Regions from separate parts of the Botrimarina mediterranea genome, predicted to be linked through region 1. Evidence: riboswitches for the same ligand, from Rfam matches in the RefSeq annotation. Region 1 holds a riboswitch; the other holds the start of a gene.
What was found. Region 1 has a riboswitch for cobalamin ahead of Spa11_RS08180 (PEP-CTERM sorting domain-containing protein). Riboswitches for the same ligand answer to the same signal wherever they lie in the genome.
Positions count from the first base shown of each region.

Region 1 (15,290 bases):
CGAGGCAATCCGCATGGAACCGCAGCTCGTTCTCTATCACGGCAAGGTAACGACGCTCGATCCCGCTAGTCCGGAGGTGACTGCCGTGGCGGTAACCGACGGGCGCATCACGGCGACCGGCAGTGACGACGATGTGCTCGCCCTGGCGGGAGCGGGCACACAAAAGATCGACCTCGGCGGGCGACGTGTCATCCCAGGACTGAATGATTCGCACCTGCACGTCATTCGCGCCGGGCTGTTCTACAACCTCGAGCTGCGTTGGGATGGCGTGCCGTCCGTCGCCCAAGCCCTTGAACAATTACGCATACAGGCCGAGCGGACGCCGCCGCCCCAATGGGTACGCGTCATCGGCGGCTGGAACGAGTTCCAGTTCGCCGAAGGGAGGATGCCGACGCTCGAAGAGATCAATGAGGCAGCGCCCGACACGCCGGTGTTCGTGCTCCACCTCTACGACTCGGCGCTGTTGAACCGCGCGGCGCTACGGGCCCTGGGATTCGGGCCCGATACGCCAAATCCCCCCGGCGGACTCATTGCCCGCGATGGCCGGGGCAATCCAACAGGCCTGCTGATCGCCGAGCCCAGCGCGTTGATCCTGTACTCGACAATTGCGAACGCACCGACGCTATCACCGGATGACCAGCTCAACTCGACCCGACATTACTTGCGCGAACTCAATCGCTTCGGCGTGACGAGCGTGTCGGACGCCGGTGGGGGTGGTCAGAATTACCCAGACGACTACGCCGTCGTGAAACGTCTGGCCGACGAGGGGCATCTGACCGTGCGGATCGCGTATAGCCTGTTCGCGCAAAAGTCGGGCGCCGAGCTCGCCGACTATCGCCGTTGGCTCGGCATGACCCACCCCGGCGACGGCGACGATCTGCTGCGAGTGAATGGCGCCGGAGAGAACCTCGTTTGGAGCGCCGCGGACTTCGAGAATTTCCTGCAACCGCGCCCCGACCTACGGCCGGTGATGGAAGCAGAGCTCGAAGCCGTCGTCCGGACGCTGGCTGAAGCGCGCTGGCCATGGCGCATTCATGCGACGTACGACGAATCGATCGGCCGCTTCCTCGACATCTTCGAGCGCGTGCATCGCGACGCGCCGATCGACAAACTGCGCTGGTTCATCGACCACGCCGAGACCGTCAGCGAGCGCAATCTCGACCGTATCCAAGCGCTCGGCGGCGGCGTCGCGATCCAGCACCGCATGGCGTACCAGGGCGAGTACTACATCCGCCGCTACGGGATCGAATCGGCAAAACGCCGCCCACCGCTGAGGCGGATGCTCGAGATGGGGCTCCCGGTCGGCGCCGGCACCGATGGGACGCGCGTGGCGAGTTATCACCCCTGGACCTGTCTGTGGTGGATGGTGACGTCCAAAACCGTCGGCGGCACGGTGCTCCACGCCGAGGCCGACCGGCTAACACGCGAAGAGGCCTTGCGGCTTTACACCCACGGCAGCGCGTGGTTCAGCGGCGAGGACGACCGCAAGGGTCGCCTCACGCCGGGTTCGTACGCCGACATGGCGGTGCTGAGCGGCGATTACTTCACCGTCGCAGAGGACGAAATCCGCGCGATTGAGAGTTTACTAACGATCGTCGGCGGCCGTGTGGTATACGGCGCAAGCGAGTATGCGTCGCTTGCCCCCGCAACGCCGCCGGTAAGTCCCGACTGGTCGCCTGTCGCGAAGTTCGGCGGTTACGACAACACGAAGCCCACGCCACCGGCGCACCAGCACCTGCCGGTGATGGCCGCCGATGGGCGAGTATGGGAGACGGGCTGTGGGTGCGGCGTCTAACAGCCTGTTGAAATACGCCATCGTGGCGTATTTCAACCTCGCCAAGCTCGGAGCAAAGCTCGTCGCGGCTCGCAAAACAGCGGCTTTTTCAAAGCCGCTGTTTTTGATGATCGTATCCTTCGATCAAGCAGCCGGTTGTTCAACAGGCTGCTAAGGGGGGGAAGTTGTTGCGATAGAACTTTGGTCGCCCAAACGAAGCCGGAGTTCCCTCCCGAGTTCTAAGCCGGCTTTACCGCGAAGATGCGGACGCTCGCGGCGAACGCGTTGACGTTGTAGCGGGTCAAAAGATCGACGAGCTGGCTATGGATCTCGGAAGTCGCGACGGGCGGCGTTGAGCCACAGCAGCCGCCGAGCTCCACCACCGGGAGGCCATCCTCCGCCGGCGCGGGGACGCAGCAGGCCGCGTTTTCGGCTTTGGCGTAGGCGTTGAGGTCGGCGCCCGTGTCGAGAACCTCGACCGCTTCAAAGCCCGCGTCGCGGAGCGTCTGGCGGTACTCGTCGATGAGGATCGCGCCCGCTATGCAGCCGACATACGCCGACAGATTGGCGGCGACCTCTTCGGGAAGCATTTGCTTCAAGGCGATGTCGCTCACCGCGACGCGGCCGCCCGGCTTGAGCACCCGAAAGACCTCCCGCAGCACGGCGCCCTTGTCGGGGGCGAGGTTGATGACGCAGTTGCTGATGACGCAATCGACCGTTGCCTCTTCGAGCGGCAGCTTGTCGATCGTCGAGAGATGGAACTCGACGTTCTCGACCCGGCTCTTGGCGGCGTTGCGGCGGGCCAGGTCGATCATTTCCTGACTCATGTCGATGCCGATCGCCTTACCGGTCGGACCAACCTTCGGCGCCGCCAGCAGTACGTCGAGCCCGCCGCCGCAGCCGAGATCGACGACGACTTCGCCGGCACGCAGCCGAGCGGTCGCGGTGGGGTTGCCGCACGAGAGGCCCATGTTCGCCTCGGCGGGGATTGAGGCGAGTTCCTCAGCCGAGTAACCGAAGGCTTCCGCGACGGCCTTCACGCCGGCGTGGTCGCTCGAGAGCCCCCGCGTCGCGACGGCAGAATACTGTGTGCGGACTTGGTCGATGACTTCGTTCGAGGCGCTCATGCTTGGGCTCCGGAGGTAGTTGTTGGATTGCGTTGCCGTTTGATCTGAGCCGTGGGAAATATCGCTCGGTGTTAAACGTGTTCGGGCGACGCGGAGAACCATCCCTCAGTACGATTGGCGAAGGCCACTAACGCCAGCATCACCGGGACTTCCACCAAGACGCCCACCACCGTCGCCAACACGACGGGCGACGAGGGGCCGAAAAGCGTGATGGCGACCGCGACCGCCAGTTCAAAGAAATTCGAAGCGCCAATCATCCCCGCCGGCGCCGCGATGTTGTGGGGGCACCGCATCTTCTGGCAGGTCAAGTAAGCGATGAAGAAAATCAGCACCGTCTGAATCACCAGCGGGACCGCGATCAGCGCAATGTGCAGCGGGTTGTCGAGGATGACGTGTCCCTGGAAAGAGAAGATCAGTACGAGCGTCAGCAGCAAGCCGACGATGGTCACGTTATTGAAGCGGGCCAGGAACGTGTGGTTGAAGTAGTCAAGGCCGTGTCGCTTGATGACAGCGGCGCGCGTTGCGATCCCGGCAACGAGCGGAATCACGACGAAGAGCAGCACCGACAGCAGCAGCGTGCCCCACGGGATTGCCACCCCGCTCACCCCGAGCAGCAGCGCAACGATCGGGGTGAACGCGACCAAGATGATCAAGTCGTTGGTGGCGACCTGCACTACCGTGTATGCCGCATTGCCGCGTGTGAGATGGCTCCAGACAAAGACCATCGCTGTGCAGGGCGCCGCTCCGAGTAGGATGGCGCCGGCGAGGTAGTCCTTGGCGAGGTCGTGCGGAATCAATGACTTGAAGACGACAAAGAAGAAAAAAGCGGCGATCGCGAACATCGTGAAAGGTTTGATCAACCAATTGACCACCCACGTCACGTAGAGCCCCTTCGGGTTCGCGCCGACATATCGAATGCTGGCGAAATCGACCTTCATCATCATTGGGAAGATCATCAGCCAGATCAGCACCGCGATCGGGATCGAGACCTTTTCGTACTCGAATCGCCCGAGAAACTCGGGGATTGCCGGGAGGTACTTCCCGATCAGCGTCCCCGCCGCCATGCAGAGGGCGACCCAGTAGGTCAGATTCTTCTCGAAGAAGCCGATCGTGGCCGTGCTCTGGTCCATCTGAATCTCCTAAGGCGCGTTGGCGCCTGTCAGCGATCAACCTTGCAGTGATTGCGGCAGCGTCGCGACGTAGTCACGTAACTCGTCACGGACACGCCGGTAATGCCCAAGAGCCTCCACTTCGCTCGCCGCTTCGCGCGCCAAGCGCGGCGGGTCGTCGAACGGGCGATGCACCACTTTTGCGGCGCCGCGGAAGATCGGGCACGACTCGGCCGCGTTGTCGCAGACGGTGACGACGTAGTCGAACTCGACGTCCGCTAGTTCATCGACGTGCTTGCTGTGCTGCGGCGTGATATCGACGCCGGCCTCGGCCATGACGGCGATGGCGTGCGGATTCATGCCGTGCGTGGCGACGCCGGCCGAGTAGGCCTCCAGGGTGTCTGACTTCAGATGGTGGGCCCAGCCCTCGGCCATCTGGCTACGACACGAGTTGCCCGTGCAGAGAAAGAGCACCTTTAGCATTTGCAGTTCGCCTGTTGGCGGCAGAGTTCTTCGGGGGGCATTTTGAGGACGACCTTGAGGGTCTGCTGGTCGGCTTTGGCTTGCTTGTCGCGGGCAAGGCTTGCGAGCACCAATTCCAGCGCCTGCCGGGCTTCAACGGGCGAATCCTCTTCCGCGAGCCGAAAATGAGCCCAGCGGCCTTCCTTACGCGACTCGACGAGCCGCGCCTGGTGGAGCACCGACATGTGCTTCGACACGGTCGATGACGCCAACGCCAGGACCTCGACTATCTGGCAGAGACACAGTTCGCGGTCGCGCAATAGCCCCAGCGCGCGGACGCGGTTCTCGTCCGAGAGGGCTTTGGTGACAGCGAGGAGGTCTCTCATGATCGCCGGTGGATTTTACGTTTCGCCAACTAACGAAATATTAGATCGACAGCGGACTCCGGTCAACTGTGCTCGGAGACGAAAAGTCCGCAATGTGCCAAAGGACTGAACCACGACGGACACGAAGAACACGACGGCCTAATTGCCGAGACAACGTGACGCCTAGTGGCAGGCCGTCGTGCTCGTCGTGTCCGTCGTGGTGAGCTCTCTTTACTTCATCCGTTTAGAGACGGCTGTCCGTCGGGATGCGGCACGTCGTCCGGTCGCGCAGCCATGCGGCGAGCGCCGCACGGTGCGGCAAGAGCTGCGGGTCCTCGTCGTGCTCGGGGCCACGGGCGACATGCGTGACGACGAACGGCCCGTCGCGTTCGGGCAGGTCGTAGCCGCCAGGGTCGGTGACGAGGTACCAATCCCCCGTAGGCTCCATCCGCAGCCACGCCCGCGCGACGCCGGGAGAGTGATGCACGGTGAACTCCGTTTCCAACCAAGCGCTGTACCAACGCATCGGGCCCTCCTGGCTTTAATATGAGCGATCGAAAAAAGGAACTGTGGGAGGCGTCTCCAGACGCCGATTACGCGCACCATGTCTAATCGGAATGGATGCCGTAATCGGCGTCTGGAGACGCCTCCCACAGGAGATGCAAAAGGTTTAGCTGCGACGAAGCGCCGCTATTGCGGCGAGGCCGACAAGGGTCAGCAATGCGCTGGTCGGCTCGGGCACGGAGTTCAGCACGCCCACCGCGCCGGTCGGGAGGCCGAGGTAGTCGAAGCCGGCCGAGTCGTAGGTTAGCCAGTTGTCGAGGATCGCGTTGCCCAGCGAATCGCGGGCGACGCCCGTTAGCGTGCCGCCGGCGCCATCGGAGAGGTCGCCGCTGCCGACCACGTCGACGAGTCGCACGTAGTCGATCGCCGTGATATCCACGACGCCGCCGGTCACCAGCGGGTCGCTCGCCAGTTCGGCGAGATCGAACGGCGTGCCCCAGTTCGCGGTGTGCTTTCCGGCGAGGTTGTAGAGGTTCGTGGCGTCGTAGGCTTGGAAAGCTCCCGAGACCGTGGTCGGCACCGTGTTCAGCGAGACCGATGGGAAGCGGAGAAAGTCAACACCGTTGCTAGAGACTTCGACATAGGCAAGCTCAGCGAGCAGGCTCGTGGCGCCGCCGAATGCAAAGGCGTTTTCGAACACGGCGAAGTCGGGCCCGGCGCCGTCGGTGATCGGCTTGGCGAACCCGAGCGTGATCGCGCCCGGGGCGTCGATGCCGATGAACCCGTAGGTGTCAGTCGTGCTGTCAATATCGCCGCTGAACGGATCGCTAACCGCCGAGCCGGCATGGAAGTTGTTGGGTTCGGCGCCGGTTTGCGGAGCGTAGAGCTTGTTGAAGGGCGCGTTGGCGCCACCCGGCGCGGCGACGGGGCTGTAGAGTTCACCCAAGGAACTCAATGCGGTAGCGGGTTTGCTGAAGTTGGCGCCAACGCCGGGCGACGGCGCGTAGTTGACGACCGAAGACTCGAACGTTGTGATGCTCGCACGGGCAATCGGGTTGTCCGGCGCCCCGGCGGTGACGCCAGAGTAGCTCGAGTAGGGACCCGCTTGGGCGACGCCGATCGTGGCGCCGAGAGCGATTAAAGGGAGACTGGTGCGGATCATGAGTTGCAACTCCTGCAGTCAAAAGAAGGAAACGCGGATAGCGACGTCGCCAACCGCTGTCAAATACGGAAGAGCGAACGCCGGCCCGCCGCTGCGCACCGGTGGCGCAGAGGAGATGGAGACGCATGGGACTCGAGCGAGAATGAAAGCGGCGTTAGCACTCGCGCACCGTCAGCCGTGGCGCAGGGCAGGAGCCCTTCACCCAACGGCGTACGCCGTCACAGCACGGAGACACGGGAACAACGCAGCGATGAATGCGACGGCGGCTTTCCCTCGAAGCCGATCCGATGCCACGCGTTGGTAGGTCTTCTGACTCCCGGGCTCGCCGTGCCCTGCCTTCTCACTCACCTTCGCTTGATGCGAAAGGTGGGTAATGGCTCTGAAGAAGGGGCTCGGCGTGTGTCGCCCGGTTACAGCGGCGGGGCCGTCCCGGAATCACACCGGGTTCCCTGTTACGTCGGCCTCGCAAGGGGCGAGACCGACCACCAACACACTGCCCAGCGTTGTAGACCGCCATGCGGCGGTTGTCTAGCGTCGGCTTGCGAAATCCTGCTGGCGCCTAAAAAAGGGAAGATTGAACCACGAAGGGCACGAAGGACACGACGGCCAACTTGGCGGGGCTACGCCTGTCCCATTGGCAATCTCTTTGTGCCCTTTGTGGTTCCCTACCCTTTCTTGGCGCTTGCGATGGGCCTACGCCAGTGGTCAGTATAGGGCAGAAACTCTTGGCCCCTCGACTTGGTTGGATGCGATGACGAGAACTCTTTTGTTGCTGCTGATCGGCTTCGCGCCGACGTTTGCTCGTGGCGAGGCCGATCCGATTGCCGAGGGGTCTTGGACGCTCGCGGTTCTGCCCGATACGCAGATCTACGCCGAGGCGTATCCGCAGCACTACGACGCGCAGACGCGTTGGCTCGTGGAGCACGCCGACTCGCACAACATCCGCTTCGTGCTCCACGAGGGGGACGTCACCAATCAGAACACGCCCGAGCAGTGGGACAACGCGCGGAAGTCGATGTCGCTGCTCGACGGCAAGCTGCCTTACGCGATCGCACCGGGCAACCACGACTACGGCCCGGGCGGGAACGCGGCCGATCGGGTGAGCTTCTTCAACGAATCCAAATACTTCGGCCCCGTGTCGCCGTACGCGATCCAGCCGAGCCTCGGCGGGCGTTACGAAGAGACGACGACGGATAACACTTGGCATACGTTCGATGCCAACGGGCAGAAGTGGCTCGTTGTTGCTTTAGAGTTTGCGCCGCGTGATGAAGTCGTCGTCTGGGCTGACAGGATCGTCGCCGAGCACGCCGACCTGCCGGCGATCCTCGTGACACACGCTTACATGTACTCGGACGACACGATCTACGATTGGCGGGCGAAGGGCGCCAAGCAGTCGTGGAACCCCCACGCCTACGGCGTCGCCAAGCAGCCCGGCGAGACCGTCAACGACGGGCAAGAGCTGTGGGACAAGCTCGTCTCGAAGCACAAGAACTTCCGCTTGGTGTTCAACGGCCACGTCCTCAACGACGGCACGGGCTACCGTAGCACCAAGGGCATTGAGGGGAACATCGTCCACCAGATGCTGGCAAACTACCAGTTCAAGAAGGAGGGCGGCCAGGGCGACCTGCGGCTGCTGGAGTTCAGTCAGGATGGCGACGTGGCCGTGAGGACCTACTCGCCCGTCCTCGACCGCCACGACCGCGCGGACGACCAAGAGTTTAAGATCCGGCTAGACGAGTTGGGGCGGAAGTAGAAGGTCCGGACGGCGGGGAGCTTCCCTGACTAGAGCGTCTCCGCCGCCCAGCTATCGAGCCAATACGCAACCTAGAATCCTTCGACCAGAACAGCGAGCCATGACCACAATCTTCTTCTACGCGGCTGCAACGATCATCGGTGGGCTGTTCGCTTTGCTTGGCCTTGTTGTGGGTCTTGGACTGCTCGCCTACTTCTTAGAGGCGAAAGGGTTTATCAAGAACGAGGGCGTCGCTTGCAAGAACTCTCCGTAGCAGATTCCTTCAACAAGATTCAGAAGCCAACGATTTTCGCCTCGCTGGCTCTTCTGGTATAAGATGCCGCTAGGCTCCTGGCGATCGCCGGAGGCGTGGACTTGTCTCTCTTCTAAGCGAGGCGTTCGATAAACGGCCCTACTCGCTCAGACGGCTCTCGGCCGTCGTGGTGGTTCTCCTCTTGGCGGCGGGCGCCTACGCCTACTGGTCGGCGGTTGCAGCGGCGCCGATGCGGTTGCCGCAAAACTCGATCATGGTCCTCGCTCCGTACCGCTACAACGGGACGTGGGTGTTCGACGACGAGCGTGTCGGCCTCGTGCGCGAGCCCTTCGTCGCGGGGGTGCCTGAGATGATCGATGTCCTGGTGGCCGACATTCCCGACGCCGACAAAGGGTTCCGGCTGACATTCTCCGCCAAGCCTTTCCCCGATTATGAGAAGAAGCTGACCCGCACGCGCAGCGATGGCGTCGGCAACTACTACCGGCTCGACGACCCGACAATCGAAGGGCCGCCGATGGAAGGTTGGATCTGCCCAGCGCTGTTCAAATACTACGACGCGGCGCCGGCAGAGTTGTACGTGAGGGCCGACCCGTCGCGCAGTTAATCGATTCCGGTTCGCTCGGACCATCGATCGACGCCTACCGATTCGTCTGAGCCTTGGGCGCGAACCCTCGGCGGACATCGGGCGCCGCCTTCCTACCGAGGGCGCAGATTCAACGAACGAGTTGGCTCTCGTTAACGGACACTTTCTAAGACGCCGCTCGCGAGACGCACCGGTTGTTGGTCGATCACTGGTGGGAGGGTGCGGATTTCGGCGGCGTGTTGGGCGTAGCCTTGCGGGTCGAGCGTGGCGACGTGTTCCATGAGCACACGGCGCACTTCAGCGATCGTCTGTGGGTGACGGTGCAGCATGACGTGGTCCTCGGGGACGACCACTTGCGACGCGAGCTGCGGCAGGTCGTCGAGGCGAGCGCTGTCGAGCGACACAACGCCGTCGCCGCGCGTCGTGAACCAGCTGGTGAACGCGCTGCGTGGCTCGTCGCCGACGACGTTGTGATACCGCACCCACGGCCCCGACTTGGCGGCCAGCAGCGCCGGCAGCATCGGCGACTCGGGCGACAGCGAGTCGATGCTCGTCATCACGCGCGCCGCGATTTGCGGACGGAAGAAGCCGGGGTTGCGACGGAACAGTTCTTGTTGCCGCGCCATCGTCTGCATCGGGAAGGCAATCAGCTTGGCGCCCACCCACTGCGTGAAGCCGTTGGCGAACATGCTGCCGCGGTGCGGCGTGCCGATCGTCACGACGCGTTGCACCGAGGGGTTCGGCTGGAAGAAGAACAGGTTCGACATGTACTGCCGAACTTCGGGGTCGGCGTCGAGTTCTTTGAATTCGCGGTCGGTAACGATCCGCCAGAAGTCCTGCCCGCTGTCCACCGTCTGCAGCCGCGACAAGAGCCCCCCCATGCTGTGGCCGACGAGCACTGTCTGATCCAGCGCGTAGGCGGTGTGCGTGGGATCGACCGTCTGCCTCAGCTCGGCAAGGTCCTTACGCATCTGCGCGGCGCTGACCCAGAAGGGATGGCCGGTCGGATAGAGATAGAACCAGAATTGATAGCGACTGCGGACGCGCGGATCGCTGCGGAGGTCGTTGAACATCTCCATCCACGTCGCAGGGCTCGACCAGAGGCCGTGCACCATGACGACGGGGATGCGGTTGGGGTCGTACGGCTCGAGGAGGTAGAGCCCCTCCTGCTGCTTGACGCTGTCGGGCTTCAACAAGCCGATCGTCGAGACGTCGCGGTCTTGGAGGTCGGGCTGATCGAGGTAGTACGCCAGCGGCGTCGTCAGGTCGGTCTCGAGCGGCGCCCGGCGGCCGGCAAGCTGGAAGGTCTTGTGGTCGGTCGTATCGTGCAGCTCAAGCACCAGCCGCACGCCCCCCTCGGGACGCGCCGGCGTCGGCTCGTAGCTCTCGGCGCGGGCCACCGCGGTGAGCGGGTAGCAGAGCTTGCGGGGGTAGAACTTGTCCTGGGGCTGATCGCGGTCGGGGTGATGACGGATCGCGATTAGCGGCGTGCCGATGCCGGTAGTGTGGTAGTGGTTCCGGAGGGCGAGCACCTGGAAGTCGCTGGCGAACTCGAAGCTCTGGAAGTCAGCCTCGGTCCAGCGCTGGCTGTGCAGCTCGATAGCGACCGAGCAAGCCCCATGGGTCAGCGGCAGAGGGACGAGCGCGCCGGGCTTGACCTGATCCCGCTCTCTCAGCAGCCGTAGCAGGGCCTTGAGCGAGTCGTTGTACCGCCGCGTCGTACCGGGGATGCGCTGCCGCTCATCGGCCGCTAGAGCCCGGTAGCCGTGGACCAGCGATTCGGCGTAGAAGCCGACGGCCGCGTCGGGGTCGTCTTTGACGAGGCTATCCGCCTCGGTCGCCGCAAGCTCGGCGAGGGCGAACTCCAAGTCGGGCGCCAGCGTGCTGTGCGCCTCTTGCTCAAGCAATTCCAGCAGCTTGGCGCGCTGGTCGGGCTTAGTGGGATCAAGCCCCCTTGGCTGGGCGACCGCCAGTGTGGCGTCCGACAGTGCGGCGCGCCCATCACGAGACCAGAGCAACCGCGCCGCATAGGCTTGGTCGGCGGGTCGGCGTTCGATCCACTGCTCACTAGTTGCACACCCTGTACAGAGGGCGACAACGGTGAGGATCACCGCAGCGAGAGCCGGCGATTGAGTCAATCGGCTGAACGCCACTGCGGCACGCATCGGGCGAGATCTTCCCGGCACGCGTCGGCCCGCGATTACGCACGGGCCTCTCAAGTTAGAACACTCTGCCGGACGCGAGGCACGCTACGGAGATCACGCCAACGCGTCAATGCGAGTGTCTTCCGCGGTCAAACCGCATCAAGCCGACGCGGCGGCGCGGCAGTCAGCGTTCATCAGCATCAACGAAATCGGGGAGTCTTCGTCCATCTCGAACTCGGTGACGGACTCCTTCAACTCGCCGCGGAGGATACGCACATCGCGAGGCGCCTGCACTGCCAGCGCGACACGGTTACCCGAGACACGGCGGACTTCGATCGTGATATCCTGTCCGATCTGGATTTGCTCACCGGTCTTACGGCTAAGAACTAGCATCGCTGGGCTCTCCTGTGCGCGGTTAAGGGGCGACTCCGCCGCCGATTGTGAAGTAGACGATCATACGGGTGTGCACACGGCGTGCCTAATTCGAGCTTTAGAGCGATTGAGCAGATTTTTTCGTCGTTTTCATTGCCTGCCAAAGAGATTACTTGGAGCCACCCCCACGACGCCTGCCGATGAAGAGTTGTTTGAGCGTCTCTGTATGGGACGAATTTCGTATCGGCAAGTCTCGCTTTGAGACGATTCCGGAGCCCGCCAGGGCCGGGTTGCACGCCAGGCCTGGGTCGTTTCCTCTGGTAGGCGACCGCCGCTCCACCCCTTTGAGTGACCCGACGTGATTGACAAAAACGCCCTGAAAGGCAGGCAGAACCGCCTCGTCGCCGAACTCCAACGACTCAAGTGCGGGATGGCGGTCCTGTTGCGACCCGAGTCGATCCAGTGGCTCACCGGCGCCTACGTCGGTCCGTTGTTCCAACCCGTCGCCGCCATCGACGACCAGGGGACCGTCACCCTCGTCTTGCCAAGCCGCAAGGCAGAGTTGCCGGTGCTAGCGGACAACGTGCGGACTTACGAAGAGAAGCGGCTCTCGACGATGCGAGACGCCAGCGATCAGCGCCACGAAGCCATCTTGGTGCTACTCGATTCATTCGGATCGGCGCCGAGTCGGGCCGGGTGCGAGTTCTCCCTCGCTCCGCAGTCGCTGTACGGCGCGCTGCACGGCGATTGGATCGACTTCGACTCGGTAATGTTCCGCCTGCGTCGCAAGAAGGACGCCGACGAGCTAGCAATGATGGCGACCGCCAATCGCGCCAACGAGGCGATGTACGCTCGGGCGCGTGAGATCATCGAGCCGGGCCTCAACGAGCTTGATCTCTACAGCGAAATGCACCGCGTCGCCGTGCGGACGCTGGGCGAGCCGCTGACGTACTTTGGCCAGGACTTCCGCTGCAACGCCCGCGGCGGGGCGCCCCGCGACCGCGCCGCCGAGGCCGGCGAGCTGTGGGTCCTCGACCTGGGCGTCGGCTACCGCGGCTACTACACGGACAACGCCCGCACGATCGCCGTCAGCGAGCCGACCGACGCCCAGCGATCGGCCTGGGAGCAACTCGCCGCCGTGTTCCCGATGGTCGAGGGAAAGGTGCGACCGGGCGTGAAGTGCCGTGAGGTCTTCGACGAGTCGGCGGCGATGCTAGCGGTCGCGGCGCCGTGGGTGTTCAACCACCACCTCGGCCATGGCGTCGGTCTCGCGCCGCATGAGGGGCCGCACCTCAACCCGAACTGGGACGACACGTTTGAGGTCGGCGATTACTTCACCGCCGAACCGGGGCTCTACCACGACGACCTGCGTCATGGCCTGCGGCTCGAGCAGAATTACGTCGTCACCGAGACGGGCGTCGATTTGCTGACGGATTGGCCGTTGGGCCTTCAGGACGGGCTCGCCTAGGCGTAGCGGCTCCCATCCGTGAACGTCTGAGCCGTGGGCGGCAGCCCTCGGAGTGGAGGGCGGGTTGCGCTGCACTCCGAGGGCTGCCGCCCACGGCTCAGACGCAACGGTTTGGCGAAGCGTGCACTAGTATCGCCCGCACGCATTCGGCTTCCGCGAACGAGAGTCTCTCCCTACACTCCGCCGCGCGTTGGGCGCCTTGCCGCCTGCGCTGATGACACGACGGAGCACGCCAGGATGAACGGCCTTGTCGATATCCACTGCCACCTGCTGCCGGGCATTGACGACGGCGCCGCGGACCTCGAAGCGTCGCTGGCGATGGCGCGGATGTCGGTCGAGCAAGGCGTCGAGACGATCGTCGTCACGCCGCACCAGTTGGGCGCCTTCGAGTGCAATCGCGGCGACGACATCCGTCGTCGCACGGCCGAGCTGCAAGCCGAACTGACGCGGCACGACATCCCGCTGCGGGTGCTGCCGGGCGCCGACGTACGGATCGAAGACCACATGATCGCTGGCCTGCAGTCGGGTGACGTCCTCTCGCTCGGCGATCATCGCCGCCACGTGCTGCTCGAGTTGCCGCACGAATTGTACTTCCCGTTGGAGCCGGTGCTCAACGGTCTGAAGCGGATCGGCATGGCGGGCGTCCTCTCGCACCCCGAACGCAACGCAGGCTTGCTGGCGCGCCAGGACTTGATCGAGTCGCTCGTCGACGACGGCTGCTTGATGCAGGTGACGGCGGGCAGCCTTGTCGGCGGCTTCGGACCCGACAGCCAAGCGATGGCCGAGCGGATGGCGAGCCGCGGCTTGATCCACTTCCTCTCAACCGACGGGCACAGCCCGAAACGACGCCGCCCACGGCTTGGCGAGGCGTACACGAGGGCGGTCGAACTCGTCGGTGAAGACGCCGCCCGCCTGTGGTGCAGCGAGAACCCCCGGGCGGTCGCTGAAGGCCGTGAGGTCGTTCCTGGTCCGATTGTGGTCCGTAAGCCACGGCGGGGCTGGTCGCTGTTTTCTCGAGGTGCGGCCTGATGGCGGGGCGCGCGGCCGCTACGCCGCTAACGCGCCGCCAGGCGCTCGCCGCGATCGTCGCCGGCGCCGCCTGGTCCGTTTCATCGCGCGCCCGCGCTGCGGTCGAGCCGACATGGGTCGATCAACGGCGCGTCGGTCCGTTCGTTTGTCGCTCCGCGTTTCCTCTGGATGACGCGTTGTTGGCCGACGCCGACCTTGCGAGCCTCGAACGCGAACTGCGACGGGTCCTGGCGCTCGGGCCTTGCAAGAACCAAGTCGAAGTGGTGCTGCTCAACGACGCCCAGCAGCACCGCCGCTACATCGCCGAACGTCACCCCACGGCGCCCTACCGGCGCGCCCTGTATTACCAAACGAAGCAGCGGGCCGTGATCTACGCCTACCGGCACTCCGAGCTGGCGATCGACCTGCGACACGAGTGCACGCACGCCCTGCTTCACGCCGACCTGCCGATGGTGCCGTTGTGGCTCGACGAGGGGTTGGCGGAGTACTTCGAACCCCGTCCGGCCGACCGCGCTCATGGGCCGGATCATCTCGAAGGGGTAGTGTCGGAGGCGGCGCGGGGTCGGCTGGTAGCGCTAACGACGCTCGAAGCCAAGCACGACCTCGCCGAGATGGCGGACATTGATTACCGCTACGCCTGGGCGTGGACGCACTTCCTCCTTCACGGCCCGGCTGCCGCCTCGATGCAGTTGTGGGCAACGCTGGCGGCGCTGCGGCGTTACGAGCCGCCAACGCCGATGTCGCAGCGGCTTGCCGCGACGCTCGGTTCTCCGGAAACAGCGTTTGCGGAGCATTTCCGGGCCTGGCCGCGCGTGTTGCGCGCTTCGCGCCAGCATGCTGGCGCCAGCCGGTGACTTTTCCGAACAAGTAGTCCAGGAATAGCTGGAGAATGTCGCTTCCGCTCGCCGATCGCAGCAGTGGTGGATGAAAATGTTCTCTGACGCTGCTGCCCTGCGCAGGAGCTTTGAACTATTCCTTCGGTCTCGACCGAACGCCTCACGGACGAGTCCCGTCATTACGGAGAGAGGACGAGCATGAAGATTGTTGTCGCCCAACGCATCGCCGCGGCGATGGCGTGTTTCGGCATGCTGATTCAGCCCGCGTTGGCGGGCGCCCCGATCGTTGAATCGGCGCCGGCGGTTGCCGATATCGCTCTGAGCAATGGCGGGGTGTTTGTTGGCAAAG
Region 1 is NZ_CP036349.1:2,029,903-2,045,192, forward strand. Features, by position in the region: gene Spa11_RS08150 (amidohydrolase) at 14-1,795, shown strand; gene Spa11_RS22865 (hypothetical protein) at 1,803-1,949, shown strand; gene arsM (arsenite methyltransferase) at 2,014-2,901, opposite strand; gene arsB (ACR3 family arsenite efflux transporter) at 2,973-4,031, opposite strand; gene Spa11_RS08165 (arsenate reductase ArsC) at 4,068-4,493, opposite strand; gene Spa11_RS08170 (ArsR/SmtB family transcription factor) at 4,487-4,858, opposite strand; gene Spa11_RS08175 (hypothetical protein) at 5,082-5,363, opposite strand; gene Spa11_RS08180 (PEP-CTERM sorting domain-containing protein) at 5,508-6,503, opposite strand; cobalamin riboswitch at 6,786-7,008, opposite strand; gene Spa11_RS08185 (metallophosphoesterase) at 7,255-8,256, shown strand; gene Spa11_RS22870 (hypothetical protein) at 8,357-8,509, shown strand; gene Spa11_RS08190 (DUF6717 family protein) at 8,679-9,113, shown strand; gene Spa11_RS08195 (esterase/lipase family protein) at 9,245-11,257, opposite strand; gene Spa11_RS08200 (carbon storage regulator) at 11,396-11,629, opposite strand; gene Spa11_RS08205 (M24 family metallopeptidase) at 11,967-13,076, shown strand; gene Spa11_RS08210 (tyrosine-protein phosphatase) at 13,314-14,105, shown strand; gene Spa11_RS08215 (hypothetical protein) at 14,105-14,959, shown strand; gene Spa11_RS08220 (carboxypeptidase-like regulatory domain-containing protein) at 15,140-15,290, shown strand, end outside.

Region 2 (15,290 bases), 2.6 Mb from region 1:
TGCAGTACGCAAGCGGAAGTTCGGAATTGCGACGGTGTTGTGGATAACCTTGGTCGTCGCTCTTCTAATTGCAGTGCTTCGAAACGCCGGTTGGTCCGTTCTGGCTTACCCACTTACTTTGATTCTGGCAGTGGTTGAAGCGGCGCCAGCAGTCGCGATGGTCGCGGTTGATAGATGGTTTCCCAAAGGGTGGAAACGATTCTACGGCTTACTGGCGACTCCATTCGTCGCCGTGTTAGCGACAGCGGCTTGGGCGATGACGCCACGGGGAGGACCCGCCATGATTGGCCAGCCTCGCGATTTTCTACCCTACTACATCGTACAGGCCTCCATCATCGGGCTGTCTCTCTATTTACTGACGCCTCGATTCCGAATTGATCGTAGCGGTTTAGTCATCGACGGCGAATCCCCAGATCGAGACGAGACAATTGGCTCCATCGACCTCTCCGCTTAACCCCATCCGCATTCATCTGCGCACATCTGCGGCTAAAACCCGTCTCGCAAGTATCCGCACGTAGGGCGCCACATAGCGGCTGCGTTGGCCGTGGTCGCCGGGTTCTTCGGCGTGGGACGGTTCGCCGAGGTCTTCGACGACGAAACCCGCGCGGCAGAGGCCGCCGATGAGTTGTTCCCAGCGGTGCAGGAACTCGAGCGTGCCCGGCTCGCGCGTACGGCAGGGGTCGGATGGCGGCAGCGGGCCTTCGTGGTAGTAGGGGGTGCGGAGTTCTAGCGCGCCGTTTCCGCTAAGCCGACTAGCGGCTTGGAGACTCGTTGGCGTCTTGTGCTGCGAGACGTAAACGCCGCCGGGCCGCAGCACGCGGGCGACTTCGCGATAAACGGCGGCGACGTCCGACGCGTAACAGCTGCTGACGGGTTGCACGACCGCGTCGAACTCGTCGTCACGCAACTCCGACAGATCATCCATCGACGTCTGGCACAGCCGCAGGCGGCAGCCGCGGGCCTCAGCGACGGCACGATCCTTCTCCAGCATCGCCTCGCTAACATCAACAACCGTCACCTCCATCCCCGCCGCCACATGCAACGGCCCCTGCCGCCCACCCCCCGCGGCAAGACACAGCACCCGCTTGCCGACGACCGAACCACCAAGCCCACGCCTCAGCCACCCATCCGGGTCAACCGCCCGCAACGGGTCCGCGAAATCCGCCGCCGTCGCCGGCCGAGCGAGCGGCACGCCTTGCCGGGCGAGGTCGTTCCACGCCTGGCGGTTACGCTCGATAGCGGTGCGTCGCGGGTCGAGTTCCATGCGGCGATTGTAGCCAGCGTCGATCACGCAGCGAAAAGCAGGAAAGGGAACCACAAAGTAACAAAGGAAGACTCTTGTGAACAAACGAATTGCAGATAAATCCTTTGTTCCTTCGTTCCTTTGTGGTTCAAGAAATTGGAGTTGGAACGATGGTCGTGGCGTCGATGGTGGGGCTACTCGCGGCTAGCGCCGACGGCTCTCCTTGGTAGGGGCAGTGGCGGCAGCCGTTGTCGCAGCAGGTTCCGCGGCGCAGCAAGAATGCGGCGGTGAAGACGACGCGGCCGTGCTCGACGTAGTGGTCGGCGAGGGGGTGGACCGGCTGCGGTTGCTGCGAGGACGGAGCCATCACGCCTTCCTGGCGGCGATGGCGACGCAGCCGATGGCGACGAGCAGGATCGACGCGGGTTCGGGGATCGTGTTCAGCGTCAGGTCGTCGATCGCGAAGTACGTCGGCGTGTTGATGCCGAAGGCGCCGACATCGGACGACGAGAAGTCGAAGTGTAGGCTCGCGGCGCCGGCCAGCGGCGACAGGTCCCACTCCGTCCAATCGGTGACGAGGTAGTCCTCGGCGCTGTTGGCGGAGCGGAAGTCGGCGAGATAGAAATCGACCGACGCGTCGAGGACTCCGCCCTCGGCGTCGACGCCATAAGCGGTGACCATGAACCAATCCTCATCTGTGCCCGACTCGCCGCCGAACTTCTTGGCGAACGAGTCTCCGTCGCGCATCGACAGGGCCGCGTAAGTGGTGTTAGTGATCCAGACGCTCTCGACGCTGTGACCGGACGGGAGCGTGATCGTCGGCAGGCCCGCGAGCGCCGCCGCATCGATCGGGCCGCTGCCGAGCGTGCTGGCGGCGAAGGCGAGGCCGTAGTTGTCGGCGCCCGGGCCATGGCCATCGCCGGTGATCGCGCTGTGCTGGTTGCCGAATCCGGGCGTCGTGTTGTCCGACTCGTTCGAGTAGGCGAAGCCACTCCACGTGCTGAAGGAAAGGTCATACACATTGCCGAAGGCGGCGCCGTGCGAGGCGAACGCACCGCGGACCTCGGGCCCGAAGGCGCCATCGACCGTGTCGCCATTGGGATCGGGGCCGACCCAACGCGATTCGGGAGCGAGCGTGAGGTCATCAAAATCGACGACGCTCTGCGCGGCGTGAGCGCTGGCTACGCTACCAGCGAGGAGCAGCGAGAGACTTAGCAGGGCATGACGTAGGTTCATTTTCGCTCCAGGTTGTCGTCGCGCGAACAGATCGCGGCGAGCGTCAGGTTGTCGGTCGAGTTGGGGTAGAAATGGACGGACGCGTCGGCGAAGACGACGAGCGCGCCGCCGGGGTGAAAGCTGCTCAGCTCTTGGCCGAAGTCGGCGAGCTGCCGGGTTGTGGAGTCGCGGGCGTTGATCGGCGCCGACTGGTCGAAGACGTTGCGGACACTGATCCAGATCGAGTGAATCCCTTCGGGGACTTCGCCAACGATCGCGGTGTGCGAAGCGCCATCGGTGAAGTGCGCGAGCGAGATCGGCTTCTCATAAATCAACACGCCGCGCTCGGGGTTATTGGTGGCGTTCGTCGCGCGGAGGCCGCGTTCACCCTGGATGCCGCCGTAGGCGGTCTTCGCGTAGTCGTGGGGAGACGTGCTCGATAGATCGACCGACTTGCGCGGCGTATCGCCGTCGGGCATGCTCGGGCAAAGCATCACCGGCAATAGCGTCCGGCCCGCGGTGAGGTTGGCGGGATCGGTATAAAGCAGCGATAGGTCGAGCTGATCGCGTAGCGACGCTTCTTCGAACCAGGGCAAAACCTCGGTCGTCCAACTCGGCCCAACATCGGCGCGGTGTTTGTCGTCGAGCCGGCCGCCGAGTGGGAAATCGTTGTTGGTGTCGTGATAGCTCAACAGCGCGAGGCCAACCTGCTTAAGGTTGTTCATGCACGCCGCGCGGCGGGCCGCTTCGCGCGACGCTTGAACAGCAGGCAACAGCAGCGCGACGAGCACGCCGATGATGGCGATGACGACGAGGAGCTCGACGAGGGTGAAGGCGGGGCGGAAGTGGAAAGTCGGAAGTCGGAAGTCGGAGAATGACGGCAAGCTGCCGTCTTCCCACTTCCCTCTGTCTACTTCCAACTTGGCGCGTTCGCGTACCACGTGACCTATTCCATACCGCGACGGTCCGTAGCGCGAGCCCTGGCGCTTGCGCGCACGGGTAAACGCCTACGTATCGGACCGATGCAGCTACACCTCTAACGACGCGGCGGCTTCCCCTCGAAGCTTCCGCATGCCTCGTGTTGGTAGGTCTTCTGACTCCCAAGCCCGTCGGGACCAGCCTTCTCATCTCGCTACGCCGCAAGCGGCATTAGCAGGACAATGGCGTGAAGAATGGGTCCGGCGAAGTTAGTGCTTGGTTACAGCGGCGGGGCCGTCCCGGAATTGCACCGGAGTTCCCTGTTACGTCGGCGAGCCGCAAGCCGCGGCGCCGACCACCAACACACGAAATCGAGCGAGGAGCATAGCACCGGCGGCAGGCCAATGCAAACCATGAGATATGGCCCCCAAAAGCGCCGCATCCGTCATGCGAGCCCCACGGCGTCAGCCCGGGGAGGGCGCCGGGTAACCGCTTCACTCCCCGGGCTGACGCCGCGGGGCTCGCAGATAGTCGGCGTCAGTGGCAGGCGGTTTTGGCTTCGGAATCTGAACTGCAGCACGAGGGGTTTCCGACGTCGGCCAGCGGCGTTTCGTGCGTTGAACTTTTCTTCAGGTCGCGGAGCGCGCACCAGGCGATCCAGGCGATGAGTGCGACCGCCGCGGCGATCTCCCACCAGGCGCCGCCGTGCTCGTGGTGATGGAGATGGTCGGTCGCGGTGAGGGTCAGTCTTGTGCCGCCGAGCCACGTGTCGTAGAGCATGCCGCCGGCGATGCTGCCGACGACGATCGTCGAAAGGTAGGCAACGAGCGGGCGCCAGCCGAGGCCGCGGTAGACGGCGCCGATCGTCGCAGCGTTCGACGCGGGGCCGGCCATCAAGAAGACGATGACAGCGCCGGTCGGCAGCCCGGCGGCGGCGAGCGACGCGGCGATCGGCACGCTGGCGGTTGCGCAGACATAGAGCGGCAGCGAGAGCGCCAACGCCGCGCCCATCGCCGCGGCGCCGCCGTACGCGCCGAGGCCCGCCAGCCAGTCCTCCGGGACGAACGCCGTGATCGTTGCGGAGAGGACCACTCCGAGCGCGAGCCACTTCCAGATAGACCGCACGAGGTCGTCCGCGTGCGCGGCGCCGGAGCGCAAGCGCGCGATGAAGGACGCGTCCTTGGCGACGGGCGCTCCGCTATCGAGGACCGGAAGCGAGAACTTCTTCGGCGTCACCGCGTCGGTGAGCCAACCACCGGCGAGGCCCGTTAACAGCGCCGTGGCGACCTTGAACAACGCCAGTGGCCAGCCCAAGAGGCCCGCCGTCACGAGGACCGAATCGACGCCGGTCTGCGGCGTGGCGATCAAGAACGCGACCGAGGCCCCGCTGGTGGCGCCTTGGCGTTTGAGGCCGAGACCGACGGGGATCACCGCGCACGAGCAGAGCGGCAGCGGGACGCCGACGAGGACCGACTTCCAGACGGCGCCCTTGCCCCCCAGCAGCCGCTGCATGAGCCCCTGCGGCAGAAAGGCGTACATCGCCCCCGCGATGGCGGCTCCCAAGAGCATCCAGGGCGCCAGTTCGAGCGTCATCCGCCACATCGCTTCGAGCACGGGGGGCCTTCGGAGGTGAATAGGTGGGTAGGGCCGTAGGGGGCTTCGGTTCTAGGGGCGGAAAATTTCGCTATCGGACTGACAAACTAACGGACTACCGTACTCTCTTCTGCGTCAAGTTGGCTTCTGCGTCAACCTGCGCCCGCCCCTACGTCATTCAAGTCGCTTCACAACCGCGGATGGACAGCACCGCCGTCACTTTCGTTTGCCCCTCTTGTGGAAAGAAGGTCTCCGCGCCGGCGCGGTTCGCGGGACGCACCGCGCCGTGTCCCGGTTGTCGCGAGCCGCTGCTGGTTCCGATGCCGAAGGTGGTCGCTCAGAAGATCGATCCCTTTGCCAACCTGATCGGCTTCCACTGCCGACTCTGCCAGACACGGATGCATGCACCGCCGGACTTGGTCGGCAGCAAAGCCAAGTGCCCCGATTGCCACACACTGACGGTCGTCCCGCCGCCGCCCGAACCGCCCAAGTCGCTCCGGCCCAAGGCGATGGACGAGGAGGGCTACGAACTCTACGAAGGGGAGCAGCCGCACGGCGTCGATCTCGCCCGGGTCGCGGCGCCAACGGTTTCGTTCTCGTGTCGGCTCTGCGGGACGCACCTTTCGGCGGAGGCGAGCCGCGTCGGCGAGACCGTATCGTGCCCCGACTGCGGCGCAGCGACGCCCGTTCCTGTTACGGCTAAGCCGGCGGCGAAGTTCGCCCTCGTGGCCGAGACCTACGACGTCGACGCGGCCCCCGAAGTCGATACGACCGTGCTACGGACGCGTTTCGAAGAGCTCGTCGAGCGGGCGCCGGCAGGTTACCGCACGCTCTTGGCGAAGGATTCGCCGGAGGGCGGCAAGGCCGAGATCGACAACGAGTCGGCCTCGACCTTCGGCTGGGGGATCGGGCTGTTCGACGGCCTCGCAACGGCCTTCACGCAGTCGAAGATGCTGCTCGCTTGGTTCGGCCTGAGCTTCGGACTCTTGTTCGTTGTGTTGATGATCGCCGCGCTCGACGCACTAGCGTCTTCGGGGGGGATGTACGGCTGGATCGGCATGATCCTGCTGCTCGGGACGACGGTGTTCGTCACCGCGATGTGGATGACGATCGCCTGCACTGTGTGCTGGACGGTGATGGACAGCGCCGCGACCGGCGCGCGGTGCGTCTACAACTGGCCGGTCTTCGACTTCGGCGAATGGGCGCCGCCGGCGGTGACGGTCGTCTTTGCGATGATCGTCGCGGCGATCCCGGGCTCGATCGCCGGCCAGCTCATCCCCAACGCCACCAGCTTGCCATGGCCGCTCGATTCGGTGTTCGGCTGGTCGGCCGTCGGAGCGATGTTTGCTTTTCCCGTGATCGTCTTGTCGCAACTCAACGAGACCTCGATGTGGGCAATCCTATCGCCGGGCGTGCTACGCACGATGCGCTACGCGCCGGTGACATGGCTGGCGTTCTACGCCTCGGCGTTCGGGCTCGCGGTCGGATCAATGTGGATTGGCGAGGACCTTGCCGCGTCGATGGGGCCTTGGTCGGTGTTCGTGATCCTGCCGGTGGAGTTCCTCATCGACCTTGCGTACGCCTGGCTGCTAGGCCGCCTCGCCTGGATCGCCGGCGCCGCGACGCCGCGGAGTGTAGCCGCAGATGATCGCAGATAAGCGCCGATAAGAGAAATGTAGGAGGGGTCTCCCGACCCCGATTACGGCCCCCATTCCGAAACGGCATGGTGCGAGAAATCGGCGTCAGAGACGCCTCCTACAAATGAACCGTTTCATCTGCGCCTATCTGCGATCATCTGCGGCCAATTCTTGTAAGTCATTCAGCCCGGCCCGCTGTCGCAGGTCAAGCACGAGCTTTCGCGCCGCGGCGGCGCTGCGGAGGCTGCCGAGGAGTTTGACGGGTTTGGGTTCGCCGAGGAGTCTGGCGACGACGTCTTGGTAACGCTGCACGTTGTTGCCGGACTGCGATGTCGAGGTTGTCCGTAGCTCAATCGCGCGAACGTATTGGGTCTCGAAGGTGCGTGGACTCCCGGCCAGGCCGCGCCAGGCTTGGCGGGTCGTCCAATGGTCGTCGGCGACGATCAGCTCGGACTCGGCGAGCCACGTGTGCAGCGTCGCGGCGATCATCACCAGCGTCACCAGCAACGAGGCGCCGCCGATCAGCCAGACGGAGTTCCAGAGCAGCCCAAGGCTCGCGCCGCCGACGATCAGCGTCATGATCGTGAGCGGGATCGCCATGCCCAGATGCCGACCCGCGGGGGCGAAGTAACGGATGCTCCCCAGCGCCGCTTGCGGTTCGACGAGAATTCCTTCGGCAGCGAGCAGCGCTTCGAGCGGTTTATCCGATTCGTACTCGCTCAGCGCGGTGAGTTCGACGTCGATATTCTCTTGCGAGTCTTCGGTGCGGAAGACCGGAACCTCGAACGAAGCCGCGTAGTCGATCCCCGGCAGCTCGGCCATGGCCTTGAGCGTCCACGCAACTCGTTTGTCGTCGTCGGTCGGTTGGGCATGGCTGGGGATCGTGAACGTTATCGGCACGCCGAAGCTGCCGGGCTCGCCGGCGTCGAGGAACTTGGCGATGTCGCGTTCGTCCTGCCACAAGACCTCGGTCGTGGAGTTCTTGCCACGGCGGACGACCCGGGTGCAGGTCAGTGAGACGCGCACCGCGTCGGCGGCACGCACCGCCTCCGGCGCCAGGATGACGCCCGCCAACTTGCCGCCGACGACGCCCGGCATCGTCGCCAGCCGAAGCGTCGAGGCGCCGTACTTGCGGCGACGGAGCCAGTGCTTCACCAGCCAGCCGATGAAGCCGACGCCGACAGCGGGGAAGATCGCGACGATCAGGTAAAGCCACCAAGGCTTCTTGTCGTCGCTCATCAGGAAGATCGCCGCGAACGGCAGGGCGATGCTGTTCCACAAGACGGCGAAGAACGCCACCCCGTAGAACTCCTTGTTGCCTTCGCGCTGCACGCCCTCACGCCATTCGTCGCGCAACAGCCAGGGCTTATCGGGCGAGTCGGCGGAGATCACATCGTCCCGCCGAGCCTTTCTCATTCCGTAGAGGGCCGCCGCGATGATCCCGAAGCCGACGCCGCCGAAGGCGAGCACGAACGGCACATGATACACAACCACGACCGGCCGCAGGCGACGATCAAGCAGCGCCTGCGTTGGATCATTGGGATCGACAAAGCAATCGACGGTCTTCTCCGCCTTCCACGCAGCGTGCAGCCGATCGTGCAGGCGGCGATGGTACGAGCCGAAGTTATCCGCCATCGTTGAGAGGCCGACGCGGTCGCTCTCGTAAGCCTGGCCGGCGTATTCGTAGCGATAGTCGGCGACGACTCGCAGGCTGTTCTTCTTATCGCCAGTCCTCTGCAACTCGACGCTCGTAATCGTTGCAGGGACTTCAACCCACGACGCCGCCGACCAAGAGAGCCAGAGGATCGACGCCAAGCTCCACGCCATAAAGACACCCACGCCCGCGAACGGCAGGGCGAAGAGCGTCGCGCAGCCGAGGCCGACGGCGGGGTTCAGCTTGTTGGTCTTCTTCGACACGGGCGGCTAGTTGGCGGAGAGACGCGTTCGTTGAGGTGCGTAGCGAGCGCTGCAAGCATAGCGGCCTCCATGCGGTGCTAGCGGCGACCTTGCCGGTTGTGCTGTTAACGGGACCTTGCTTTCGGCAGTATCGGCTGAACCGCGTGCTCCTTACCCGATCCGGTCAGTGCGGTTGTGCCGATGGTAGCGGTGGCCGCGGTCATGTCGGGGCCAGCTGTCATTCGGGGGGAGCGGCGTGTTGAAGGCTTGGCTACGAATTGCATTCGCTTCGGGCGTGGCGACCTTGGGCGCCGCTGTCGCGTCGGCGGACGTCGGCTGGACGCTCGAGGTGGACCGCCTCGTTGCGCCACGATTGCCGAATGGGGAGATCCGCCTTCTCGCCGCCGAAGAGGCTGTGCCGGCCGGTGAGCCGACATCCGGGGGGGCCAGCGGATCGGCAACAAACGACGAGACACCCGCCGGAAAGCCGCCGTCGGAGGGCTCCAATGGCGTAAAGAGCGCCCTAGAGAGGGAAGAGGAAAAGATCGAAGAGATATCCCGCTCCGCCGACGAGTATGTGGCGGACATCGAGAAGCGATTGAAGAGCCTCGAGTCCGATCACTCCGAGTTGCGGACGGCCCACAACACCTTGAAAGATGACTTTGGCTATCTCGTTACAAGCGGCCACAGCAAGTCAACGATGCAGCTCTTCGGCCGGCTGCACTTCGACGCCTGGGGCTTCCCGGGCGACTCGCCGGGCGTCAACGGCTTCGAGACGGGCGATCCCAACGTCTCACCGCAAGACCGCCTCACGATACGCCGGCTGCGTTTCGGCGCGGAGGGAGACCTGCCCGGCAACATGCTCTACCGCCTCGACCTCGAGCTCGCCGGTGGTAATGAGACGGAGTTCCGCGACGTGTACCTCGGATGGAAGGAACTGCCGGTTTTTCAAGAGCTGTTGATCGGCAACCAGAAGCGGCCTTACGGACTCGATCACATCAATAGCAGCCGCTACAACGTCTTCATGGAACGCCCTTCGGTGATCGAGGCGTTCAACCAAGACAACCGCCGGCTGGGGATTCAGTCGTGGGGCTACACCGACGACCTCGGCTGGAACTGGCGCTACGGGGTGTTCAACCAGCGGATCGTACAGGACGAGGGCGGCTACGTGAGCGATCACTGGCAGCCCGAGGTGGCCGGGCGTCTCTCCAACACCTTGTGGTGGGACGAGGCGTCCGACGGGCGCGGCTACATCCACTTGGCGATTGCCGGATCGTACGCCAACACCGATCAGAACGCGCTGACAGAGAACTTCGCCGGCTCGGGCGTCAGTGAGGCTCGCTTCCGCACTAGGCCCGAAGCACGGACCGAATCGCGTTGGTACGACACGGGCGTCATTCCCGGCGCCGACGATTACGAGCTGCTCGCCTTCGAGTCGGTCGTCAACCTCGGCCCTTGGCAGCTCGTCGGCGAGCAGCAGACGATCTGGGTCGACCGCATCGGCGCCGAGCCAGTGCGGTTCCACGGCGCCTACGCCTACCTGTCGTACTTCTTGACGGGCGAGCACGTCCCCTGGGACCGCGAGACGGGCCAGCTCGACCGCGCTCATCCTTTCGAAAACTTCTTCCTCGTGAACACCTGCAACAGCGGCGTCGCTAGCGGCATGGGCGCATGGCAGGTCGCGGCGCGCTGGTCGTACCTCGACACGGCCGACGGAGACATCCAGGGCGGCCGCGGTGACGCGATCACCGCGGCGCTCAACTGGTACTGGACGCCCTACGCCAAGTGGCAGTTCAACTACATCTACGGCGACATCACCAACAACGACCTCAACGCGCCGCTCGGAGCGCCGAACTTCGGCGACTACCACATCCTCGGCACGCGGTTCCAAGTTGACTTCTAAGCGAGCCAAGCCGCGAGCCGTCGGCGCCAGCCGCGGGTGACGAACCGAATGTCCTGCCAGCCAACCGGGGGCTAAGGCCCCGCGGCGAATGATTAGAAGAATCAGCCGGCACGCCTTAGCGTCCGGTTCCCGTCATCGGGTTTCGACAGACATGACCCACCATCGCCGCATCACCCTCCGGCCGCTCGTCGCATTGCTTGCGGCGTTGTCGTGCTTGACGCCCCTCGCCCAGGCGAAGTGTCCTCACGGCCACGACTGTTTGGTCTGCGTCCCCAAACGCGAAGCGACCAAAGAGGAAAAGTGTTGCTGGTGCGTCGAAGGGAAGAACGTCTCGGTCCCGCCGGTGCTCTGCCCCTGGGAGCCGGGCGGTTCGCCGATCAACACGTTCGACTGGCTCGAACGGCTCCTCGGGCACGGCGAGAGCGTCCGCGGGAAGCGTTGCGGCAAACCTTGTCATCCCTGCCAACCCGGCTGCCAGTGCGTCCGCTGCGGCGAAGTCCGGCAGGTCCGCGACTTGGTCGAGAAGACCTACGAGGTCAACGCCCGCCAGTGGAAGTGGGAGGTCCGCCGCCTGCCGCCGTGCAAGTGCGGGCAATGCGGGTGCGAAGTGATGGATGCTAGCAGCGCGTTCGGATGCGGCTGCCCGATCGGTGGGTAGGGGCAGAAAAGCCGGATAGGGCGGCATTCCCGACGCAACTCCGCGGGGAATGATCTCGCCCGAGGTCCAACGCTGGCCTATTATTAAGGCAGTGTTAAGCCCCGATGAAGACGCCCGCGCCCTTTCCCGGAAAGCCCCGGAGAGTATCAGCGGGCGCCAGTGCGGTCTTGTCGGGCGACATTTTCGCCCGTTCAAGCTAAAGGTCTGCGCGCCATGAGCAAACTGCTGCAACGTCACCTAACCGAAGTCGAGACCGCTCTTTCAGAGCAGGCCGACGCCGTCGAGCGGATGGTCCACGCCGCCTATCAGGGGCTGCGCGAGAGGTGTCTCGGCTCGGCCGCCCAGGTGCTCGACAGCGAGTCGCAGCTCAACCGCAGCGAGGTGGACATCGAAGAGAAGTGCCTCGAGCTCCTCGCTCTGCACCAGCCGGTGGCGATCGACCTGCGTCGCGTCGCGGCGACCCTCAAGATCAACGGCGACCTCGAACGCATCGGCGACCTCGCCCTCAACTTGGCCGAGCGCACCGAGAGCCTGGCGCAGTGCCCCGACGTGCCCGTCCCAGCAGAGCTGGAGCAGATGGTCGAACGGGCGATCGAGATGCTCCGCGACGCCCACTCGGCGTTCGTCAGCGTGGACGAAGCGCTTGCCCACAGCGTCCGCGAGCGCGACGACGAGGTCGATGATCTCAACCGCCGTGTGATCGCCGATTTGGTGAAGCAGATGGAGTCGAGCCCCCAGCAGGTCGAAGGCCTGCTCCACGTCTTCAGCGCAACACGGATCATCGAACGCATCGCCGACCACGCCACGAACATCGCCGAGGATGTGATCTATCTGGCGAAGGGCCGCATCATGCGCCACCGCTGGGCGCAATCGGCCTGAAGCGCGGGTCGGCTGCCAATCCCCGAGAGGGACGAAACCTCGTAATTAGCCCCCGGTCATTGACCGGGGGCTAAATGCTGGCCTCCCCTCCCGCCGCTGGCGAAACCCGACCCGAGGCATTAGTCTGCCAAGTCTCACGCACGCATGCGTGTTTCGCTCCCGTAGCTCAGGGGATAGAGCAGCGGTTTCCTAAACCGCGTGTCGCAGGTTCAAGTCCTGCCGGGGGCGCTTGCGGGATCGGCTGGCGGCGTCCTGGCGCCTCCGCGGCGTGCGGCTCATTGCACGCCGGTTAGGTCGATCGTTTCCTCGACCGCCGTGCCGTTGCGGGTGCCGAGGCTGTTGAAGACGTAGAGGTCGACGTCATAAGAAATTCCGTGAACGGCGCCATCGGCGAACGCGGCGTGGAACGCCCCCGGGTGGGCGGACCCGAACAGGAATGACTCACGGTAAACGTTGCCGGAGTGAGTGATCACCGGCGGCGCGCTGGCGCCCGTCGCGGAGTCGGGGTACGGCTGCGTGGCGGTGAGCCGGACGGTGTCGGTGTCCCATCCGTCGAGCCAGCCGCGGTCGTCCGAGGGGTCGTTGCCTTCGTAGAGGGTGGCGTCGACGTACTTCTCGCCGATGACCATCGTCTTGCTCGACCCGTCGGTGATCTTGGCGAACCGCGTCGGCGAGGCGACGTTCGCCGCGACGACGCCCTGGCTCGGCGTCGAGCCACAGCCGCTCAGGCTTGCGGGCGAGGTCATCCGCCAGGGAGATCGGACGATGACGCCGTCGTAGACGCCGTTGTCGGGAGGGCGCGAGCCCGTGCCGCCGCCGGGGAGCGAGAGCGACCAGAAGAGCGAACGCATCCGCGTGCCGTTGTCGCCGTCGCGCTTGGCGTCCACCAACGGGCTTCCGGTCGAGGCGTTGAGCGTGGTCCCCGGCTGGGCCGAGGCGTAGTCCATCAGGTAAGCCGTGACCGTGTCCCCCTCAGGACCGTCGCGGAGTCTTTGCGCCTCGTAAGCTGTCGGGGGCCGTCGTGAAGGGCAGTTGTAAAGCGGGACCGTGCCGCCTAGCAGGGCCGTGTTGTCGCCGATGCTGTGCAGGGAACCCTCCTCGATGAAGGGGAGGATCTGGAAGGCCCAACTGAGCCCCTGCTTCTGAGGCCCGAAGGGATTGCCACCCTGCGAGTAACACTCGATCGGCTCGCCCCATGTCGCGCCGGCGGTCGGAAAGACCCCGTACGTATCGACGTGGTTCTGCATCGCCAACGCAATGTTCTTGAGCTGGTTCTTGCACTTGGTCCGGCGGGCGGCCTCGCGCGCCGCCTGGACCGCCGGCAGCAGCAGAGCGACAAGGATGCCGATGATGGCGATCACCACCAGCAGTTCGACCAATGTGAATGCGCGACGCATAGCCTATTGCTCCTCTTGCCTCATACCGCGTGGCCGAATGCCTGGGCGGTTCTCTGGTCGTTCCACCACTGCCGCTCAGCCGCGTCGCCGCACCACCGCTGCGGACGCGCCCGCCAGGACGATCCAGAGAGTCGTCGGTTCGGGGACCGCCACCGCCGCGACGGGAGTCGCCGTTGCGCCGTACTGGGAAGCCCAGAACGCGTAGTCTTCTTGCGTGACCTCACCGGGCGTGACGCCGTCCCCCTCGTTGTCGAGGGTGATCGTCTGACCGAGGTTGTCGCGCCAAACGGTGTAGTCGGCCGCATCGACGACGCCGTCGGTGTTGTAGTCGCCCGGCAGCGGCGTCGGGGTGATGAAATCGAGCGAGACGTTATCGAGCACCACGACGTTGCCGTCGTTGAAGCCGAACTCACCCGCGCCCCAGAACCAGCGGATCACCACGGTGGCGTTGTCCTGGAACTCGGGCGCTAGGACGCCGGCTTGGGCGGTGACGGGCCCTTCGCCTAGGTTGAAGGTGTTGGTAGTAAACGTGTCGCCGTTGGCGGAGAACTCCAGTTCCTTGATGAAGACATCCGCGCCGCCATCAAAGAGTTCGTCGCCGTTCACGTCGACGTTGTAGGTCGCCTCGTAGTCGGGGTCGAAGATGGCGAACTGCCCCCGCAGCGGCACGGCCGCGGTGGCGCCGATCACCTTGAGGTCGAAGGAGTACTCGTAGTTGGACGGGTTGGTCGATCCCATGACGCCGTCGGCCAGGCGGAACTCGTCGCCGAAGAAGCCCACGAAGTTGCCGATGCCGGCGTACCAATAGTTCACCGCATTGGCGGCGTTGGTGGTGATCGAGTAGCCCTGGGTGCCCTCGGCGCCGCCCGTTTCGGTGATCTCCTCGATAAACTCGACGACTTGCGCGCCTCCGCTGTCGGAGGTGGAGTCGCCGGAGAACGAGAATCCTTTGCTCGCCGGCGCGCCGACGCCGGGGAAATCGTCCTCGTAGTTCACAGAGTAGAGGTTGACGACCTGCGCCGTCGCCGCCGTCGTGAATAGCAGCAGCGCCGATGCGATCGTGAGGGAGCGGTTCAACATGGGTTTGTCGCCTATTTGAGGAGGTCGTGCTGAGTCGTGAAGTGCTCTTGCCTTGTCCGAAGCGTCTACCGGAGGGAAGAGCGACGGCGTGAACCACCCCCACACGCCGTCGTCCCTCGCAACCGGGTTACCGGCAGCCAATCCAGGTCTTGTCAGCGTCGCCGCAGGCGTAGGGCAGCGACTGCGAGAGCCGTCAACATTGCGAGTGACGACGGCTCAGGGACCGGCGTCAGCCGCACGTTATCGACGTACATCGTCCCTCCATCACCGCCGCCGACTTGGAAGATCAACGTTGAGCTCTCCGAGGAAGCCGCAAGCACGGCGCGTTGCGCGGGGGTGATGTTCCATACCAACTGTCCCGAGGCGCCCGGCCCGACAGCGCCGGTGTAGGTGTAGCCGTCGAGCGACGTGTAGCCGAGGTCGGCGTTATTGATGACGGCTGACCATTGTGTTCCGAAGCCGAAGGCGCCCGGAGCCGTGGCGACATCGATCGAGACCTCGGCCGCGGTTGCGAGTTCGGCGGTAAGTGCGGTCGAGTCGGGGCTCACGAGCAGCTGGCCATAGCTGGGGGCGGCACCACCCGTAATGATCGCGGAGTAAGTCCCCTCGGTGACGCCGTCGGTCGTGCTAAAGCCGTTGAACGCGTAGGTGGCGTTCTCGGAGGTGTTGATTGTCCAGCCCTCGGCGTCGTTCTCGAACGACGCCAGTAGGCCGGCCGACGCCGTACCGGAGGCGAACCCAACCAGGGCGAGCCCGAGGGCGATCCGTAAGGCGTGCGATGGTGAGTGGCAAGAAGAGACGTTCATTAGGTGCAACTCGGTGGGTGAAGAGCGGAGGAGTGCAGGAGACTTGATGAGATGAGCGAGACGGC
Region 2 is NZ_CP036349.1:5,343,083-5,358,372, reverse strand. Features, by position in the region: gene Spa11_RS20560 (hypothetical protein) at 1-454, shown strand, start outside; gene Spa11_RS20555 (class I SAM-dependent methyltransferase) at 467-1,291, opposite strand; gene Spa11_RS20550 (DUF5522 domain-containing protein) at 1,392-1,610, opposite strand; gene Spa11_RS20545 (DUF4465 domain-containing protein) at 1,610-2,479, opposite strand; gene Spa11_RS20540 (DUF1559 domain-containing protein) at 2,476-3,378, opposite strand; cobalamin riboswitch at 3,525-3,754, opposite strand; gene Spa11_RS20535 (permease) at 3,914-4,990, opposite strand; gene Spa11_RS20530 (hypothetical protein) at 5,170-6,627, shown strand; gene Spa11_RS20525 (DUF3592 domain-containing protein) at 6,751-8,523, opposite strand; gene Spa11_RS20520 (OprO/OprP family phosphate-selective porin) at 8,762-10,405, shown strand; gene Spa11_RS20515 (hypothetical protein) at 10,557-11,063, shown strand; gene phoU (phosphate signaling complex protein PhoU) at 11,277-11,942, shown strand; tRNA gene Spa11_RS20505 (tRNA-Arg) at 12,098-12,170, shown strand; gene Spa11_RS20500 (DUF1559 family PulG-like putative transporter) at 12,218-13,339, opposite strand; gene Spa11_RS20495 (PEP-CTERM sorting domain-containing protein) at 13,415-14,419, opposite strand; gene Spa11_RS20490 (PEP-CTERM sorting domain-containing protein) at 14,572-15,225, opposite strand.
Region 2: it holds a riboswitch for cobalamin, as region 1 does, so the genes downstream of both, Spa11_RS20540 (DUF1559 domain-containing protein) here and Spa11_RS08180 (PEP-CTERM sorting domain-containing protein) in region 1, are expected to answer to the same signal.